Regions from separate parts of the Corynebacterium incognitum genome, predicted to be linked through region 2. Evidence: predicted binding sites of a transcription regulator. Region 2 holds the regulator's gene; each other region holds the start of a gene.
The links. The regulator LexA, encoded in region 2, represses DNA repair genes until DNA is damaged. The targets are predictions, from matches to a motif close to CGAACANNTGTTCG.
Positions count from the first base shown of each region.

Region 1: the regulator LexA is predicted to act here: its motif matches at 2,403-2,416, upstream of H0194_RS04880 (HNH endonuclease signature motif containing protein).
Region 3: the regulator LexA is predicted to act here: its motif matches at 3,750-3,763, upstream of H0194_RS07055 (HNH endonuclease signature motif containing protein).

Region 1 is NZ_CP059404.1:1,042,924-1,049,447, reverse strand. Features, by position in the region: gene H0194_RS04885 (collagen-like triple helix repeat-containing protein) at 1-2,159, shown strand, start outside; gene H0194_RS04880 (HNH endonuclease signature motif containing protein) at 2,542-4,065, shown strand; gene H0194_RS04875 (DUF3054 domain-containing protein) at 4,062-4,436, opposite strand; gene H0194_RS04870 (lysylphosphatidylglycerol synthase transmembrane domain-containing protein) at 4,480-5,547, opposite strand; gene H0194_RS04865 (NYN domain-containing protein) at 5,599-6,225, opposite strand; gene trmB (tRNA (guanosine(46)-N7)-methyltransferase TrmB) at 6,226-6,524, opposite strand, start outside.
Region 2 is NZ_CP059404.1:248,856-255,379, reverse strand. Features, by position in the region: gene ptsP (phosphoenolpyruvate--protein phosphotransferase) at 109-1,794, shown strand; gene H0194_RS01215 (DeoR/GlpR family DNA-binding transcription regulator) at 1,882-2,736, opposite strand; gene lexA (transcriptional repressor LexA) at 2,979-3,689, opposite strand; gene nrdR (transcriptional regulator NrdR) at 4,473-4,931, shown strand; gene hrpA (ATP-dependent RNA helicase HrpA) at 4,928-6,524, opposite strand, start outside.
Region 3 is NZ_CP059404.1:1,522,340-1,528,863, reverse strand. Features, by position in the region: gene H0194_RS07085 (iron-siderophore ABC transporter substrate-binding protein) at 1-68, opposite strand, end outside; gene H0194_RS07080 (siderophore-interacting protein) at 193-1,026, shown strand; gene pdxS (pyridoxal 5'-phosphate synthase lyase subunit PdxS) at 1,038-1,931, opposite strand; gene H0194_RS07070 (cation transporter) at 2,062-2,673, shown strand; gene H0194_RS07065 (hypothetical protein) at 2,809-3,249, shown strand; gene H0194_RS07060 (DMT family transporter) at 3,268-3,582, opposite strand; guanidine-III (ykkC-III) riboswitch at 3,593-3,659, opposite strand; gene H0194_RS07055 (HNH endonuclease signature motif containing protein) at 3,816-5,228, shown strand; gene H0194_RS07050 (NAD(P)-dependent oxidoreductase) at 5,367-6,209, shown strand; gene H0194_RS07045 (alkaline phosphatase D family protein) at 6,232-6,524, opposite strand, start outside.

The sequences.
Region 1 (6,524 bases), 790 kb from region 2:
TGACGAAGTTCATCAATGGCGATGATGCGAATGAGGCGCCAGGTGTTGAGCTGAAGCCGGGCGAGAAGATGGCCATCAAGTACGTCGTGGAAAACGATGGCCCGGTGGCGCTGAACGACGTCCGTGTTGTTGATGAGGTGACTGCGGGTCAGGATAAGGATCGTATCCAGAAGGATATTGAGGCCGAGTTGGCCAAGATTGATCCGTTTACTTTGCAGCCGGGTGAGAAGAAGGAAATCGAGATTACTGTCGACGCCCCGGCGGCGGCTGATGATCAGCACACTAACTCCGCACACGCGGAGGGCACTCCGCCGGAGCAGACGCCGCCAGATCCTGAGGAGGGTGAGCCGGAGTACCCGAACGATGGTGATACCCCGCCGGTGGAGTCGCCGGAGGATCCGGGTAATGGTCACACCCCGCCAGGTGACACCCCTCCGGGTGACACCCCGCCGGGGGAGGAACAGAAGCCGGCAATCGACGTCGAGAAGCTGATTAATGGCGACGACGCCGATACCGAAGACGCTGCGGTATCTGTGGTGCCGGGTGCAGACATGGAGTTCCGCTTTATTGTTGAAAACACCGGCAACACCGTTCTGAAGAATGTGACGCTAACCGATGACAAGATCGCCGGTGCTGACATCAAGGCGCCGGAGGGCTTCGACGGCACCCTTGAGCCGGGCGAGAAGGTTGTGTTCACCGCAACACTGCCGGCGCCGGAGGGTGAGAACGAACTGCACAAGAACACGGCGAAGGTCGTGGGTGAGGTTCCGCCCGCCGACGGCGATACCCCGCCGGGTGATGGCGATACGCCGCCGACGACCGTCGAGGACGACGATCCGGCGTATGGTAAGACCCCGGGTGAGCCGAAGCTGGAGCTGCGGAAGAAGATCAACGGCCTGGACACCACCGAGGATTCACCGGCAGTGGTGCGTCCGGGAGACGACATGATTGTCTCCTTCATCGTGACCAACACGGGCACGAAGGCAGTGGACAACGTCAAGGTCAACGATGACGTCATCCCGGCAGACCAGATCAAGGCCCCGGCGGACCGCTACAAGGTCTCGGGAGAGAAGGCTGGTGCTTTCGACGGCACACTGGAGCCAGGTGAGTACGCGGTGTTCACCGCCACCATCCCGGCACCGGAGGCCAAGGAAGGCATCGACCACCACAACCAGGCAATTGCTGAAGGTGAGGTGCCGCCTGTCGACGGCGAGACCCCGCCAGGTGGCAGGATCACCACGCCGCCGGATGATGGTTACGCAGAGACCCCGACGCTGGGAATCAAGAAGTACATCAACGGCCACGACGCCGATGAAGCACCGGGCGTGAAGGTGAAGCCGGGTGCGGATATGCAGGTGGACTACAAGGTGGTCAACACCGGTTCCGTGACGCTCAAGAACATCAACGTGAAGGACACCATCACCGCGGGTGACAACCTGGGTGAGGTGCCAGCGGATTCCATCAAGCCTGCGGTGAACAAGCTGACTGCTGACGGCAAGGAGGTGCCATTCGATGGCACGCTGAAGCCGGGTGAGGCAGTGGTGTTCACGGCCGTCGTCAAGGCGCCGAAGGCCCAGGGCATGCAGCACACGAACGTGGCTGTGGCCTACGGTGAGCCACCGGTGGAGACGCCGGAGGACCCGAAGCCGGGCGAGCCTGAGGTGCCGTCCCCGGGTGAGGGCGGCGAGGTGCCGCCAGTCGAGTCCCCTGAGGATCCGGCGAATGCGGTTCCGGACGAGGAGCCGGATGACTTCGGTGGCGAAACGCCGCCTCCGGGTAGCTCGATTCCGCCGTGGCTGCCGTTCATCCCGTTGATTCCGCTGATTCCGCTGTTTGGTGGGTCGTCGGATGGCAGCTCGCATCCGGGTAAGCCTGGTGTTCCGGGTAAGCCTGTGGAGCCGGGTGAGCCTGTGGAGCCGGGTGAGCCTGTGGAGCCGGGTGAGCCTGTGGAGCCGGGTGAGCCTGTGGAGCCGGGTGAGCCTGTGGAGCCGGGTGAGCCTGGCGAGCCTTCGGCGCCGAGTGCCCCGGGCGCTTCAGCCGAGGGGCCGGGCATGCTGGCAAACACGGGTGCCAGCGTGATTGGTCTGGCCTTGGCTGGATTGCTCGTGCTGCTGCTTGGATTGGCGCTGATGCGTCGCAAGCGTGAAGGCGAGGCCTAAACCGCGAGGTTAGGTGACGTATGAAGGCGAAGCGTCTGGGGGAAACCTGGGCGCTTCGCCTTTTACGATTTGACTGAGATGGATGCGCGGGCGATGATAGACGCTGTACATCGCCTGTTTGTTATTTGTTTGTGACAAATATGGCCCGCCGAAATGGGAGGACAACCCGATGATTCTGAGTAGCGCATTTGATTTGATTGGCGAGATTGTCAACTTCTTTTACGTGCTGTCCCTGGGTGGCTTCGACCACCTGATCTAGTGGACTTAGGCTCCCGAAGGGGCCTGCTTCACGAGGGCCATCGTGCAATGTGTGTTGCGCGATGGCCCTTTTGTTTTCTCTTGTGGCGATTGGTTCGAACGTTCGGTTAAATGATGATTAACTATGTTTGAGAGGGTTGTGTTCGAATGGGTGTTTGTTATGATGATTGGTGTCGACGGGAATAGACGAAAGGGGGCCGAAGTGAATGTACAGAACCATATCGCTGTGATTGCCGAATCTATGGCTGCGCTTCGTGGCGCCCTAGACGAGCCCGCTATTTCGTTTGACTCCCTGGAAGCGGCGATGGTTGCACTCGAAGAGGTGTGGCGTTCCAAAATATATATGGACGCACGCTTTGCCTATCTTGCGGAGGGGGCAGAGGCTGCCGGGAGGGCGGGAACTCACCACGTGGGTGACTATCTCACGCGTACGCTAGGTATCAGTGCGGCAGAAGCACGAACCCGGATCGCGGCGGGGAAAGACCTCTTTGCCCCCATCGAGCCACGGAAGGGGGAAGAAAAGGATTTTCTGCATCTCGTCGACTCCGAGCGGGGCGCCGCCATGGACATAGCACGGCAGCGCGAGGAGCGGCGAGCGAACGAAGGCAAGAAGCATCAGGAAAGTGCTCGGGAGCTTGTCATTGAAGTGGCGGCGGACAAGCTTGCAGCGATTGACTCCGAGCTGAAGCGATTGAATTCGACGGCGGCGACGAGCCGCGAGGAGTTGTATGCGGAGGCCCTGAACCAGGCGCGGGCGCGGGACGTGGATGACCTGCGGCGGTGGGTTCGTGAGCGGGTACGCGCGGCGAATCGGACATCGCGGACTGTGGCGGGGAAGAGAGATCGCCTTGCTGCACACCGCAAGCGTGAGGTGTGGTTGTCTAGGCCGGACTCTGACGGCGGCGTTCGCTTTGGGGGCTACCTTCCAGCGGGAATGGCGGCACACTTGGCAGCGGCGTTGGCAGCGGGGCGCAATGCGGGGTCAAACGTTGAGGGGAAGCCGAAAGATGACAAGCGAACTTTGCGTCAGCGGCGTGCGGACCAGCTCAACGCCATTTGCATGGGCTATGTGCATGATCCGGCTAAGGCCCGTGCGGGGCGTGCCAGCCTGGTGATCACAGGTACCGTGAACGACTTTCATGGGGTGGGCGTGGATACGCAGTTCATGACCAACACGGGGCACGAGCTCAACGCATTGGAAGTTGTACAAGCGACGAGCCAGGGGGCCGACTACTGGCTACTGTGCGAGGAGGGCTCGCAGCGCCCGCTGAATTTAGGTAGGGCGCAGCGCGGAGCGAGCTTCGAGCAGCGGCTGGTGTTGGCGGCGATGGAATTGGTGTGTTCGTGTCCTGGGTGCGACATGCCGGCGTCGGAGTGCGATGCGCACCACTTGAGAGCGTTTATTCAGGGTGGGCGAACAGATATCGAGAATCTGACTCTGCTGTGCCGCAGGCACCACACGGACAACAATGATGCGCGAGACGGCAAAAATGGGCTCGGGTACTATGCGCGGGATGCGGAATCCGGGAAAGTAGGGTGGTGTCCACCTCATGGTCCCCCGAGATTTAACACGACGGTGGCGAGGAGCCGCGCCCCTGGGGTGCGGCTGGCAACGCGGCACGGGGCGCACAGTGCAGTCCCGACCTAGTGGGTTGAGACGTGCCTGCGTCGGGAAGCGATGCTGGAGATAGCGCGCCAACCGAAGAGGAAGAGTGCGGACATGACGGCGGCAACGATGACAAACGACACAGCGGGGAACCGTCCATTGGCGGCTGCCCACGCGAGCATGCCCACAATCACGGTGCTGAGCCACACGACGCCGCCCTGTGCCCAGATGCCGAGGCGGCCTGGTTTGTCGGCGAGCGCGAGGATGCCCCAGCCGGCGAGGGCGCCCACGGCCCAAGGCCACAAGGCGTCGAGGAGGCCAAGGAGAGTGAAGGGAGGGTGGGACCAGCGGGCGATGACCGCGAAGACAGCAAGGGCGATGATGTCGAATGCCAAAGCGCGGGGTGCAGGCATGGCTACCTCAATTCTGCTGACAACGGAACGTACATCACCTAGCCTAGCTGGTCGGCGCGGGTTCTTTGACTTGGCTCAGGTTGGCGTAGTTGATTCCGCGGCGGGCGTAGTGGAACAGGTAGACGATCCACCCGATGATCGTCATGAGAACGAAGGAGATGAGCCGATAAATGAGGGCGGCGCCGGTCGCATCGACCACCGTCATCCCCGAAGCGACGAGGGTGGCGATCATCGCGGCCTCCACCGTACCCAGGCCGCCCGGGGTGACCTGCGCGGAGCCGGCCAGCTTCGTGGACACGTAGGCGAGGCCGACACCCATGACGGTGGTGTGGTTGGGGGCGGCGTCGATAAGCGGTGGAGTGCCCGTGACCGCCCAGACGCACGCCCACATGGCGGCGAGGTCGAGGAGACGGTTGAACAGAGAATAGAAGGCAACCAGGGAGAACTGGGGCCACGGCAGAGAGACGTCCTTCAGCATGCGGATCTGGGTGACCAGCGGGTCCAGCTTGTATTGGGGGACGCGGGGAATGGACCGCACCCAGCGCTCGAGCGTGCGGGGGTGGTTGGAGGCCCAGAACACGGCCGTCGTCAGCGCCAGGGCCACCACGAGCGAGGCGAGCAGCGACCACGGGGAGACGTTGGCGCCCTGCAGGAAGAAGGCCAGCAAACCGATGGCCACCAGCCACATCGTGGACAGTGCCGAGGAAATCACGAGGAAGTAGCCGCACAGCATGACCGACGCGCCCCAGGCGCGCTGCACATGGAACGTGAGCACAGCCGAGAATGCGCCGCCCACCGGGAGGGTGGTGGACCAGGCATTGGAGGCCAGGGTGATCGCGTTGGTTTCCGTGGGTTTGACGCGCACGCCACCGGCTTGCATGAGCAGGCGCATCACCTCGGCCATCGCGGTCAGCGACGCGACGGCTGCAATCACGACCAGCGCCACGGGGAGTGGGGCCGCGGTACGCAGGGTGCGGATGCCGTCGGTGAGGATGTGGGCGTGGTCGCGGAAGAACCATGCCAGCGCGGCCAAAACGACGAGGCCGATGCCCCACCGTACCCACTCCTTGTTCACGCCACGCACCGCCTTCTCTGCATATTTAAGGGACAAAACTTTGTGATTAGCCTACAAGTGCGACCGGCGGGACCAGGCAGGGCGCGCCTAGCGGTCGTCGAGCAGCGCCATGAGGGGGCGGAACGGTTGGAGCCAGGCGCCTTCGTCGGGAAGGTTGTCCAGGCTGACCCGCGGCAGGGGCTCCCGGAACACGCCCTCGATGTCCTCGAGATCAATGAACTCGATGTCGGGGTCGTTGACGGCCCAGCCGGCGTGCTCGCTGAAGCCCAACACTGTGACGGCGGTCCCGGACTCGCGGGTGCGCGCGATGATGCCGCCGAAGTTCTGGCCATCCGCCGAAGCGATGATGAGGTGGGACAGCTGCGCCGCCCGATCCTCGATATGGGCGACCATGTCCGGGTCGACGTCGGAGTCTTCCGTGGCTTTAGGCTTGGCGAAGACCGCGAAGCCCAGGTTTCGGATGGCCTCCACCCAGGTGCGGATGGAGTCGGCGCCGCCGGGGCTGACGTTGGTGAACACCGCGGCCTCGGCGGTCGCGCCGGAATCGTGGGCGAGGCCGGCGACCCAGCGGCCGAGGGCGTCGAAACGCGGGCGCTGAGCGGGGGTGGGGCGGCCGCGCAGGATGGCGCCCAGACCCATGTCGATGTTGGGCGCGTCCCAGATCAGGAGGACGTGGCCGGGAGCCTCTTCACTCTCGCTCGCAAAGGTCGCCATTTACTGCTTCTCCCACAGGTATTCCTTGATGACGTGGTCCTTATCCAGACCCTTGCCCTCAAACTTAGTGATGATTTGCCGGTCCGTCAGCTGCGGGCACTCGGGCCACGGCCAGCCCTTGTATTGCAGTTGCTTTTCGACGTCCACGAGCTCGTCGATCCACTCTGCGTATCCGGCGTGGTCCGTGGCCACATGCAGGACGCCACCCTTTTTGAGGCGGGAAGCGATGAGGTTCAGCGGTCCCGACTGGATGATGCGGCGCTTGTGGTGCCGCGCCTTGGGCCAGGGGTCGGCGAAGA
Region 2 (6,524 bases):
TCACTGAGTTTTAGTCTACGCTGCCGTCGAAGAGATTCTATAAGCGCAGATAACCTCGAGTGTTGTCATATTTGTCACCCAAGTTTTGCAAGGTCAGGACATACAACAATGAGCATTACAGGCACCCAAGAAATCCTCGGAACCGGCGTAGTGGCGGGTTATGCGTTTGCCGACGCCGTGTGGGTACGACCACGCCCTGAACTCCCGCAGGCTGGCGGTGTCATCGCAGAGGAACTCCGTGAGGCGGAGTACGAACGCTTTACTGCCGCGGCCCAGGAGGTCGCGGATCGGCTGAAACGGCGGGCCGCGGGTGCTGAAGGCGATGCCGCTCAGGTGCTGGAGGCGACTGCAAAGATGGCTACAGACCGCGGCTGGCTCAAGCAGGCGAAGAAGAATATCAATTCCGGACACCCTGCGGACTTTGCTGCGGTACGGGCGACGGAAAAGTTTGTCGCCATGTTCGAGGCCGCGGGCGGTCTGATGGCAGAACGCACCACCGACCTCAAGGACGTTCGCGACCGCGTCATTGCTGAGCTCAATGGCACCCCAGAACCCGGCCTGCCACAGGTGGACGGCACCGCGGTGTTGTTGGCGGATGACCTGGCGCCTGCCGATACGGCGACGTTGGACAAGGACCATATCGTGGCCTTGGTCACCGTTTTGGGTGGGCCTACCAGCCATACCGCTATCATCGCCCGCCAGCTAGACATTCCGTGCGTTGTAGCCGCCGGGTTGGAGCTTGAGGAACTGCAGGCAGGCACGCCCCTTTTCGTTGATGGTGCCACGGGGCAGATCGTGGTCGGGGCGGATGAGGCCGCCGCAGAAGCAAAGGTCGCCGAATACCGCGAGACGTCGGCACGCATCGCTCAGTGGCGTGGCCCTGCGCAGACAAAGGATGGGCACCGCGTCCAGTTGCTCGCAAACGTCGCCGATGGCAAGGCCGCGCGTACCGCCGCAGAATCACAGGCTGAGGGCATCGGCCTTTACCGCACAGAAATGTCCTTCCTGTCGGCATCGCAAGAGCCCACAGTGGAGGAGCAGGCCGCGGTATACTCCGAGGTATTTGATGCTTTCCCGGAATCCAAGGTGGTCATTCGCACGCTCGACGCGGGGTCTGACAAGCCGATTAGCTACGCGACCCTGGAGGAAGAAGATAACCCGGCACTCGGCGTGCGCGGACTTCGCATTGCTCGCGACAACGAGGAGCTGCTTGCTCGCCAGCTCGACGCGATCGCGGCCGCTGCACAGAAGCGGGGCGCAGACGCTCAGACATGGGTCATGGCTCCTATGGTGGCTACAGCCCATGAGGCACAGTGGTTCGCGGGCTTGTGTCGCGAGCGCGGACTAACTGCTGGTGCGATGGTGGAAGTGCCCGCCGTGGCGCTGATGGCGGAGAAGATCTTGCCACACCTTGACTTCGTATCTATCGGCACTAATGACCTCACGCAGTACACCATGGCTGCGGACCGGTTGTCCCCGCACCTGGCTTACCTCACTGACCCGTGGCAGCCCGCGGTCCTTCGACTCATCCAGCGGACCTGTGAGGTAGCCCGTGAACACAATGTGCCTGTGGGCGTGTGCGGTGAGGCCGCGGCCGATCCGCAGCTCGCGGCTGTGCTCACCGGACTGGGGGTAAACTCTTTGTCCGCTGCCTCGTCCGCCGTAGCGGCGGCGGGTGCGCAGCTTTCTGAGCTTACACTTGAGCAGTGCCAAGAAGCCGCACGCGTCGCCTGCGACGCTGCTGGCGCCGTGGAAGGCCGAACTGCTGTTCGCGAACTGCTCGCGAACGCTTAATAGCAGCGCGAGAAGCACATCATTTACGGTAAGTGCGGGACAGAATAGGGCCGGGGACCACGTCCCCGGCCTCGTGTCTTTCCCGGGCTAGCGGGGGAGCCGTCGGGCCTCGATGGTGTGAACAGATATTGGATCCGACAAAATCGTGTAGCTGGCCGCTCGGGGATCAGCTACGACGACCTCGATGCCCTTATCGCGCAGCTCCTGCACGAAGGACGTAGGTGCGGTGGAGTCGGTGATGATGACGTCAACATCATCAAGGGACGCGAAATTGACTAGGAAATCATTGCCTAGTTTGGTGGCGTCACATAGCACCACGACTTTGCGGGCGTTGGTCACCATCGTCGTCTTGATAGCTGCCTCTTGGGGATCGGCCGTGGACAGCCCGTTGTCCAAAGTGATGGCGTTGGTACCCAAGAAAGCAACATCTGCCCGCAGTAGTGCCATCGTCCGCAGTGCGATGTCGCCCACAACAGCCTGGGTCAACGCTCGCACGGTACCGCCGAGCAGCTGCACGGTGGTGTCCGGCACGTTGGCCAGGCTCAGGGCGATCGGTAGGGAATTAGAGACCACCGACAAACCAGAGGCCGCGTTGTTGAGCCGGATTAGGCTGGCAAAAGAGTGGACTGTGGAGCCCGCGTCGAGGAAGATGCTGCCGCCAGCCTCCGGAAGGAATGATAGCGCGGCTTCCGCGATGGCGGCCTTGGCCTGCGGTGCGGAGCGGAGGCGGGCGTCCAGGGCTTCCTCGGCTGTGTGGAAATTTTGTGCCGCCACGGCGCCGCCGTGCACGCGGTGCAGCATGCCGGAGTCATCCAACGCAGCGAGGTCGCGACGGATCGTCTCCGGAGTGACGTCGAAGTGCCGGGCCAATTCGGAGACATTGACGCGCCCCTCAACTGCAGTCAACGAAGCAATCTGGCGCCTCCGCTCATCGGCGTACATCAGCAACTCCTTAGGTAATGGGAAACTTCAATATTTATAGTTTCTCAGAAACTTTGCCTGGCGGCACTGGTAACTTCCTTCGGCTACAAAGTTCACACGCGCCGTGTGATGTTCACACGGCGGAAGTGGCCTGCTTCGGCAACATTGTCGCAGCTCACAAGGCGCCCGCTTCCATGAAGTGGGAAGTCGGGCGCCTCACTGGTGGGACGAGTGCTAGCCACACTCGGGGGTGTAGGCCGAAGCTAAAGCTTGCGCATTACCGAAACAACCTTGCCCATGATTTCGGCTTCGTCGCCCTTGATGGGGGCAAAGGCCTCGTTGTGTGGAAGCAGCCATACCCCGGAGGAGTCCTTGTGGAATTCCTTTACGGTAGCTTCGGAGCCCTCCAGCAGGGCGGCCACGAACTCGCCTTCTTCGGCCACCGGTTGGGAGCGCACGATAACCCAGTCGCCGTCAAGGATGCCGGCATCTCGCATCGATTCGCCGACGACCTGCAGCATGAACAGCTCCCCGTCGCCCACAATTTCCGCGGGGAGCGGGTAGTAAGAGTCGACGTTTTCCTCGGCCGTGATGGGGGAGCCCGCGGCAATGCGGCCCACCACCGGAATGAGCGTTGCCGAGCTTGCTTCCTCAGGCATCGCAGCTTCTATTTCTCGCTTGCTCTGCGGTCCGGGCTTGCGGCGTGCGCCCTCGTCTGGATTGAAATCGCGCACATCCACGGCGCGGGGCTTATTGGGATCTCGGCGCAGGAAGCCCTTTTCCTCCAGCTGCTTGAGCTGGTACGCCACTGATGAGGTGGACTGCAGGCCGGCGGCGTCGCCGATCTCGCGGATGCTCGGCGGATAGCCGCGTAACACCACGGCGTCTCGGATGACTTCAAGGATTCGGCGCTGGCGCGCGGACAGTGACTTGACGTCAGGCTTGCCTTCGCGCGGTTGAGTAGGTGGGGTCATTGCATTCTCCAAAGCTTCAGTATTTCAACAATGTTGGTTGCTGGTGTGGCTGGTTGTCGCGTAGGTGAGGTTCGACCAAGCGGATTCGAACACTTAACTACTTTTTAGCATAGTGCGCCTGTTTGTTCGAGTGGGCGCGCGGAAAACTGGACAAATGTTCGAGGGGTTGCTATAAATCGAACGTAGAAACGAAATCGAACATGTGCTCTACAGATTCGAACGATGTGGAATTCTTTGTCTTACACCGACGTTATTATGAGCACACATTCAATGAAAGGACTAACAATGACCATCGCCATCAATCCAGTTCGTAACCGCAACTATGCAGCTTCCAACGCTGCCAACGTAGTGCCAGCTGCAGCAGTCTGGGACTACGAGGAGCCTAGTGTTCCACGCGTGCGGCGTAGCTATCTGGCCGCTTCCATTCGGACGGTCCCGCTGGAACGAGCCACGCCTTTCGAACGGTCGGACGGTGCTGTGAGGGGCCTGCGGCCCACAGATCGGGCGAACGAAGTCGAATCCCGAGGCTCTCGTCGCCAGGACATCGCACTAGGTGCTGTGTTCGGTTTCGCTGTGTTCGTAGGTACGCTCATCGCCGGACAGAGCGTCTCGGATTCACCTGCTCCGCAGTCTCAGGTGAGCCGCGATACTGCCGCCGTAGTTGAGTACTCGTCTTCAGTGCGTTAAACCGTTCGACTAGCCTGGTGGGTCGTTAATGCCCTTCCAGGGCGCGGGCTAGAATAAAGGTCATAATGGACTCCACGAGTTGAGGAAGGCCCTGGATTGTATTGCCCGTTTTGTCACCACCAGCAGTCGCGAGTAATTGACTCCCGCATGGCGGACGGCGGTGCGGCCATTCGGCGCCGACGCGAATGCTCGTCGTGCAAAGGCCGGTTTACCACCGTGGAGAAGGCCGTCTTGTTGGTTGTGAAGCGTAACGGGCTTGCTGAGCCATTTAGCCGGGACAAACTGATCCGAGGCGTACGTCGCGCGTGCCAAGGGCGCGAGGTCAGTGATGACGCGTTGAAGCGTCTTGCCCAAGAGGTCGAGGAGACAGTGCGAAGCCACGGCAGCTCCCAGGTCAATGCGAATGAGATCGGGTTAGCCATTTTGGAGCCGCTGCGCGAGCTCGACGAGGTGGCTTATCTGCGCTTCGCGTCGGTGTACAAGTCCTTCGACAGCGCGGAGGATTTCGAGTCAGAGATTCGTCTCATGCGTCGCCGCGCCCGCGAAGGGGCCTAACGGCCCAGCTTCGCTACGGCCTTGTCGATGCGTCGCAGGGACACCGGGTGTGCTGTGCCCAGCCGTTGTGCGAAGAGGCTGACGCGCAATTCCTCTATCATCCATCTAATGTCTTTGACCTCACGTGACTGCTCCGCCCCGGCGGGCAGTTGGCGCAGGCGGTTGTTGAGGAGCGCGTAGGCTTCGCCCACCATGTCCTGGCGGTCCGCGTCCTTATCCGGGTCGTGGTTCATCTCCTGAAGGCGGATCTCCATCGCCTGCAGATAGCGCGGAAGATGCTTGAGGTGTCGTACACCGTGGACAGTGACAGCGTTCTTAGGCAGCAGGAACTCTAGTTGGCGCTGCATGTCCTCAATGGCTGGCCCTTCCCATGAGGCCAGCTCTTTGTGCAAGTTGGCGTAGGTGACGAGGGCAGGTGCCAAAGTCACCACCGTGTTGCGTACCTGGGTTGGGACTGTGGGCTTGACCTTCGCTTTGAGGAGTTCGAAGTCCTCCGGGCTGCGGGCCGGCCCGCCTGCGCCGACCATCTCATCGCGGATGGCGGCCACCTTGGCATCAGTGACTAACCCGGCAGCCCCGCCGTGCGGATAATGGTCCACCGCGACGCGCTGCTGCAGGGGCAAGCCATTGGTCATCTGTTTTGCGGAGACAGATGTGTCCTTGAGCAGCAAGGTGAGGTTAGCGCTAAACAAAGAGGCGTCAGCGGCCGCCTTGGTCGGGAAGATCCGTTTTGCGATTCCTTGCGGCGTCACTTCGAGGCCGGGATAGGCGGTGATGGCGTGGCCATCCACCTTGGTTGTGACAGTCTCCTCGACGGAGCCAAGCGTGTCCTGCGTCCATTCGGTGGCAGTCGCAGTGGTGGTGGCGCCGCTGGAGCGGCGCACGGCTTTGGACACCGAGGACGAGATCGACCCGGCCTGGCGCGCTCGTAGCTGAGCGATGTCGCGGTCGGCGTCGACGATCTTGCCCTTTTTATTGATAGCCGCGAAATTCATGCGGAGATGGGGAGGCAGTTTTGCCAGATCAAAATCTGAGGCATTGACGCCGCTGCCGCCGAGCGAACGCAGGACGTCAGCAAGCTGCTGCGTGATGGAACCAGAATAGGGAATCAGCTTGGGCAAAGCCGCCTGCGCAAACTGTGGCGCCGGTACCAGGGAACGGCGCAAGTGTTTGGGCAAAGTGCGGATCAGTTCAGTGACCAGTTCTTCGCGCAGACCCGGTACGAGCCAATCCCAGCCTTCCTCATCAAAGCCAGCCAACATCGGCAGTGGGATGAGGACCGTAACACCGTCGTGTGGGTCGCCAGGGGAAAACGCATACTGCAGCTCGTAGCGCATTGAACCGCGAGTCACCGCGTCGGGGAAGGCCTCGCCGGCTTCGGTGGCAGAGGAATCCTCCACCAGGGCGGCGGGGTCGAAGTCGAGGAAGTCTGGTGCGTCGCGGTGTTTTTTCTTCCACCACCGGTCGAAGTTGCGCGAGGTCGTGACGCTGTCAGGCAGTCGCTGGTCGTAGAAGTCAAACAGGGCGTCCTCATCCACGATGACGCCACGGCGCCGGATTTTGTCCTCAATCTCCGCGGCTTCCTCTAGCTTG
Region 3 (6,524 bases), 1.1 Mb from region 2:
GAGCACCCGGTGAGGACGAGGGAACCGGCGAGGACGGCCACGCCAACGCGCAGGAGATTGTTTTTCATGCTGGTAAGCGCCTTTCAGTTTTACAATTCCAACCTAGTAAGGCTAACCTTACAACAAACATTTTTAATTAAGCAACATTCGCATTGCGTAAATCAACCCGTCGTGAGGGGAGTTAACCCTAGCATGCACAGTCTGTTCCGCGTCACCGTGCAGACCACGGAATCCCTAGCACCCCACCTGCAACGACTCACTCTCCACGCCCCGGAGTTTGCCGACTTTCAGCTCACGGGGCCCGATGAATTCTTCGGCCTAGTGATGCCCCAGCTCGGCGAAAACTTTGCCCCCTTCGATACCGCGGGCACGAATATCCGCGCCGCGGTCACCGCCATCCCCGAGCCACAGCGCCCAGGCCTGCGCTGGTACACGATTCGCGGGCACCAACCAGAACGCGCCACCGTGACGATGGATGCGGTCACCCACGGCGACAACGGCCCCGGCTCCGCATGGATCCGCCGCGCGCAGCCCGGCCAAGAGGCGGGCTTCTTCCGTTGCCAGGCATTATGGGTGCCGCCGCAGACTCACGACGGCACTCAACACGGACGCCCAGGTGCGCGACAGCTGCTCGTCGCCGATGCCTCCGCGCTCCCCGCGCTGCGCCACATCCTGGAATGCCACGCCGCGGGCCGCCCCACGGATCTCGGCCAGGCAGACCCTGCGGACTTGGCACGCACCGACGTCATCGCAGTGGTGAGCTCAGAAGACGAAGTCGAACCGGGCCTGATCCAGGAATGGGAGGCGCAGGTGGGAGGCCTGCGCGTTGTGACGGCACCTGCGGAAGTGGGCCGCGCGATGGATGAGCTGTACGCGGAGGGACCTGAATTGCTGGGTAGCGTATGGGCCAGCGGCGAGGGCGGTATGACCAAGGCTGTGCGCTACCACGCGATGCAGCGCTACGACCTGGACAGCGACGCCATATTCTGGTGCCCCTACTGGTTCGTAGGCAAGGCGCGGCCCTAGTTAATAGCGGTTTACCAGCCGCGCTCGGCCATGCGCATCGGCTCCGGGATGGCGTCGACGTTGATACCCACCATGGCCTCGCCCAGGCCGCGGGAGACGCGAGCGATAACGTCCGGATCGTTGTAATTCTTGGTGGCCTCCACGATGGCCTTGGCACGCTGCTCCGGGTTGCCAGATTTGAAGATGCCGGAACCGACGAAGACGCCGTCGGCGCCCAGCTGCATCATCATCGCGGCGTCGGCAGGCGTGGCGATGCCACCGGCAGTCAGCAAACCGACGGGCAGCTTGCCGGTCTCCGCAACTTCCTTGACCAGCTCGTACGGGGCCTGCAGTTCCTTGGCGGCGACGAAGAGTTCGTCCTCCGGCAGCGCGGACAGGCGCGCAATCTCGGCGCGGATGGTGCGCATGTGGGTGACCGCGTTAGAAACGTCGCCGGTGCCGGCTTCACCCTTGGAGCGGATCATGGCCGCACCCTCATTAATGCGGCGCAGGGCCTCGCCCAGGTTGGTGGCGCCGCAGACGAACGGGGCGTCGAAAGCAAACTTGTCAATGTGGTGGGTGTAGTCCGCCGGGGTGAGGACCTCGGACTCGTCAATGAAATCGATGCCCAGGGACTGCAGAACCTGCGCCTCGACGAAGTGCCCGATGCGCGCCTTGGCCATGACTGGGATGTCCACGGCGTTGATGATGCCCTCGATCATGTCCGGATCGGACATGCGGGAAACTCCGCCCTCGGCGCGGATGTCCGCGGGCACCCGCTCGAGCGCCATGACGGCGGACGCCCCGGCGTCGGCGGCAATCTTTGCCTGCTCCGGGTTGACGACGTCCATGATGACGCCGCCGAAAAACTGCTCCGACACACCGCGCTTGACGCGGATTGCCTGGGTTCCTGACTCCTGTGACACTGGTGAATCTCCTTCCACATCGAATTGCTATATGGATTAAGAGGTTACCGTTATTGCAGGTGGGGCGGGGCGTTTTATTCAACGACGTTCAATTATCTGAGGGGACTGGGGGTGGGTAGACTCCCCCAACGTGTCTGAATCTGAAGAAATTACCTCATCAACGCTGACCTCCCGCGCCCGCACCATCGTGACCGTGGTGGCACTCATCAACCTCGTCGGCTGCTTAGGCGAGGTCGTGGTGGCGTCCATCATTGGTTCGGCGTCGCTATTCGCAGACGCGGCGGACTTCCTCGAGGACTTCCTCATCAACCTGCTCGTGGTCACGGCGCTCGGCTGGTCCGTTGCTAGCCGACGGAAAGCCAGCTACCTGCTGGCCGGACTGATCTTGATTCCGGCGGTGGCAGCACTGGGTATGGCGGCGTGGAAAGTGGTGAGCGGCGAGATCCCAGAACCGATGACGCTGTCCGCGACGGCGTTCGTGGCGATGGTGCTCAACTTCATATGCGCAGTGCTGTTGCTGCAGCTGCGCGCGGGCAACGCCCTCATGCGTGGCGCGTGGCTGGCGGCACGCAACGACGTGGCGGCAAACCTGCTCATCCTGGGCGCGGGCGTGCTCATGATGTTCTGGGCCAGCGTGTGGCCGGACGTTATTGTGGGCGTGGCAATTGGCATCATCAACCTCTCCGCAGCGAAAGAAGTGTTTGAGCAGGCGAATGCGGAGGATCCAGAGCTGGAAGACTAGCTGCGCGCGCTGACAGTGCGGATGCCTGGGGGTCGGGCTATGCTGTGAGCGAGAGATTGTTGATCGGGGGATGACAATGGGGAAATACTTGGGCTGCGCGGGGGCGTGTGTGGCGCTGTCGCTACTACTTGTTGGGTGCGAGGACGCGGAGTCTGCTGTGGCGCCGGTTCCGGAGGTGAGCGCTGGGGCGAAGTCGGCGACTTCAGCTGCTTCGGTGCCACCGTGGGTGCCGCGGGCAGCGCCGAGGCCCGTGCGTGCGGAGAAGCCAACGCCGGTGACGACGGCGCGCCAATCGACACCCGCTGCGCCATCACCGACTCCCGGGACTTCTGCCCCACCGACACCCCATACTCAGGCACCTACGCGGGACCGAGTAGCGGCGGTACCCGCGCCGCCGAAGCGACGGCAACCGGCGGCGGCTCCGACGGTGAGGAAGAACAAGGGTGGGACTCAAGGGGCGTCGAGAAGCAAGGGCGTGTTCCGCGGGCCTGTGGTGGACGGCAAACTTATCTTGCCGCCCGGGGTGCCGACGCTACCTTCGCGCGCACCGAATCTGGCGCAGGAGGCGCTGGATGAACTGGAGAAACACCTGGGTTAGGCAGTGAATTTCAGGCCAATGATGCCGCCGATAATCATGAGGAGGAAGAGGATTTTTAGCGCGCTGGCGGCTTCCTCGCCAGTTATGAAGGAGTAGAGGATGGTGGCGGTGGCGCCGACGCCAACCCAGACGGCGTATGAGGTGCCGACGGGGAGGGACTTCATGGCCCACGCGAGGCCACCCATGGAAATAGCGCAGGAGATGACGAATACGAGGCTCGGCATGAGGCGCGTGAAGCCGACGGAGCGATCGAGGGCGATGGCCCACACGGCCTCGAAGGCGCCGGAGAGAACAAGGATAAGCCAGGGCATGGTGATGCTTTCCGGCCGTCTTGTCATCGTTCCGGGTACGGCTCCCTCGTCCGGGCCCGCGCTACTGGCGGGTCTGAGGCTTGATATTAATTCGCACAGGGCACGTTTTCAAGTGTCGAAATCTTTTTCTAAAAAGGTGTTGACAGGTGCTGGTTTAGGTGTATTATCGAACATGTAAGCGATGGAATATCAGGGTTCGGACACTTTCATGAGACTGTGGAAAGGGGGAAGCCATGAACCAAGTCACCAGGCTGGTTGCCGCGATGTCAGCAGCGATGGCGGAGCTGCGCTCGGTCATGGCGGACCCGGACGCGGTACGTTTCTCGGACGTGCACGAGGCGTTCATTGAGCTGGAGCGCGTGTGGGCAGGAAAAGCTGCTGTGGACGCCGCTTTTGCCTACGTCGCGGACCGTGATGACGCCGGCCGCCTAGTGGGTTCCTCGCAGGCGCAGGACTACCTGGTGAAGAAGCTACGCCTTTCTCAGGCGGACGCGCACGCCCGAGTGCGCGAAGGTCGAGAGCTTTTTGCCCCGCGGAAGGCGGAGCCAGGTCTGCTCGGTGGGCTGGAAGCGGTGCGCCGCGAGGAGGCTGAGCGACAGGCGGCTGCTGACAACAAGTCGGCGATTGCGCGGGGCGCGCAGGTGTCCTTCGCGGTGCTCAATATGATCGCGGCGGAACTACAGCACCTCAATGAGCACGCGGTACCAGGGCGCGAGCAGCTCAAGAAGATGGCACTGGACAAGCAGGAAGAACTGCCGCTGGATGAGCTGCGGGCGTGGCTACGCAATGAGATTTCAGCTGCGAATAAGAAGGCGCTGCGCCCGGACGGTACCAAGGACGAATACGCGGCGGTAAAGAAGCGCCGGTTGAGCATCAGCCGACCTGACGCGGACGGCGGTGTGCACCTACACGGTTACGTGGACGCGGCAACGGCGGCACTGCTGAAGGCTGCCTTCTCCCCTGCGCGACATTCCGGAAGCGCGGGCCTGACTCCGGAAGAGGATAAGCGGACGTACCCGCAGCGTATGGCTGACCAGCTGGCGGCGATTGTGGGGAACTACTTGGGATCGCAACAGGCGGCGCGCTACGGACTGGGCTCGGTGATGATCGCGACCACGCTGGAAGAACTGGAATCGTTGACGCCGTCGAGCCGGTTGGCCACCACGGTGGGCGTGGAGCTGCGTCCGCTGGATGTGCTTCGGCTGGGCGCGGCGCAGCATGACTTGCTGTGCGTCGTGAACGAACAGGGCCAGCCGCTAGAGCTAGCTCGGGCGGCGCGCACAGCGACGCTGTGGCAAAAAGTAGCACTGGCAGCCTCCGAACTGGTGTGCACGCACCCAGGATGTGACCGTTCGTGGCAGGACTGCGATGTTCACCACCTGCAGGCGTGGGCGCACGGCGGGGCGACGGACCTGAAAAACCTCACGCTGCTGTGCCGGCGTCACCATGTGGACAACAATGACCGGCGCGATGGGGTGCGAAACATGGGGTATGCGGAACGATGTCGCGAGACAGGACGGGTGGGGCTCAAGAGACCGGGAAGCCACCGGCTGAAATTCAACGATCACCCGGCGGCGGCGCGGGCGCCGGGGCGGAAACTGGCGCGGGCGGCGAATGATCCGCCGGACGTGACGCTGGCCGGTTAAGGCTAGTGATGGTGGGGATTGATGTGCGGGAATGCGCGGTGCCGCCCGCGGGTTGTGGCGCGCCCGCAGGCGGCATTGGGGTGCCTGGGTGAAAATGTGGGCATGGTCTTAGCACCGGATTCGTGGCACGCTAGAGATATGAAAATCGCATTCTTGGGAACCGGACGCATGGGAACCGAACTGGCGCGACACCTGCTTCGCGACCACGAGGTCACAGTATGGAACCGCACGGCAGCAAAGGCGCAGCCCCTGTTGGACGAGGGCGCGGCATGGGCCGACAGCCCCGCAGCGGCCGTGGCGGCCGGGGATATCGTGTTCACGAGCCTGTTCGGCCCAGATGACGTACGCGAGGTGATCATGGAGCCGGAGCTCATCCCGGAGGGCATGACGTGGGTGGACACCACGACCGTGTCGCCGGCGGCGGCCGCGGAGTTTGCGGCGGTGCCAGGCTACGTGCACGCCCCGGTCGTCGGGTCGTTGGGCCCGGCGCGCGCGGGCGAGCTAGGCGTGTACGTGGGCACCCCGGACGCGTCGCGTCGCGAGACCGTGCTGGACCTAGTGCGGCCGTGGGCGGGCGCCGAAAAACTCATCGGGGTGGATTCGGCCCCGAAGGCCGCCACGGGCAAACTGCTGGCCAACCTCGCCCTGGCGGTGACCGCCGAAGGTGTACTGGAGGCCCTGCGCCTGGGCACCTCGAACGACCTGAGCGAGGGAGAGGTCTTGGACATGCTCTCCATCACGGGCCTGGCCTTCATGAAGAACATGAAGGAGCCGTTCATCCGCGGCGAGCGACCGACGGCGCCGGGCGACTTCACCGTGGACGCCCTGTGCAAGGACTCCAAGCTCATGGTGGACTCCACCGCGGGCGGGGCGGAGGCGCTGCCAGCGGTGGCGGCAGCCATCGGCGAATTTGAGAAGCAGCAAGACCTCGGCCACGGCAACGAGGACTTCTCCTCCATCTTCGTGTACCGCGAGGACTGACTATGCACGCGGTGGAGCGCAGCTAGCCGACGAAACCCTCGCCCGCGCGCCAGGTCTTCGTCACTGCGACCTGGGTCACGGACTCCTTGTGCTCGACGTTGGCCACGCGGACGAAGTCGGCACGCACCTCGTCGCGGCGCAGGGTGGCGCGGGTGTAGCCGTGCGCATCGAAGTCGAGGTGCTTGACCCAGGGGTTGGCGTCGCGAAGCAGGCGCTCCACGAGCCGCGAGGTGCCGTTGTTGGGCGTGTGCTCGATGCCGGTCCTTTGGGTGAGCAGGTCGTCGACGTTGGGCGAGGTCACCGACGTGCAGACCA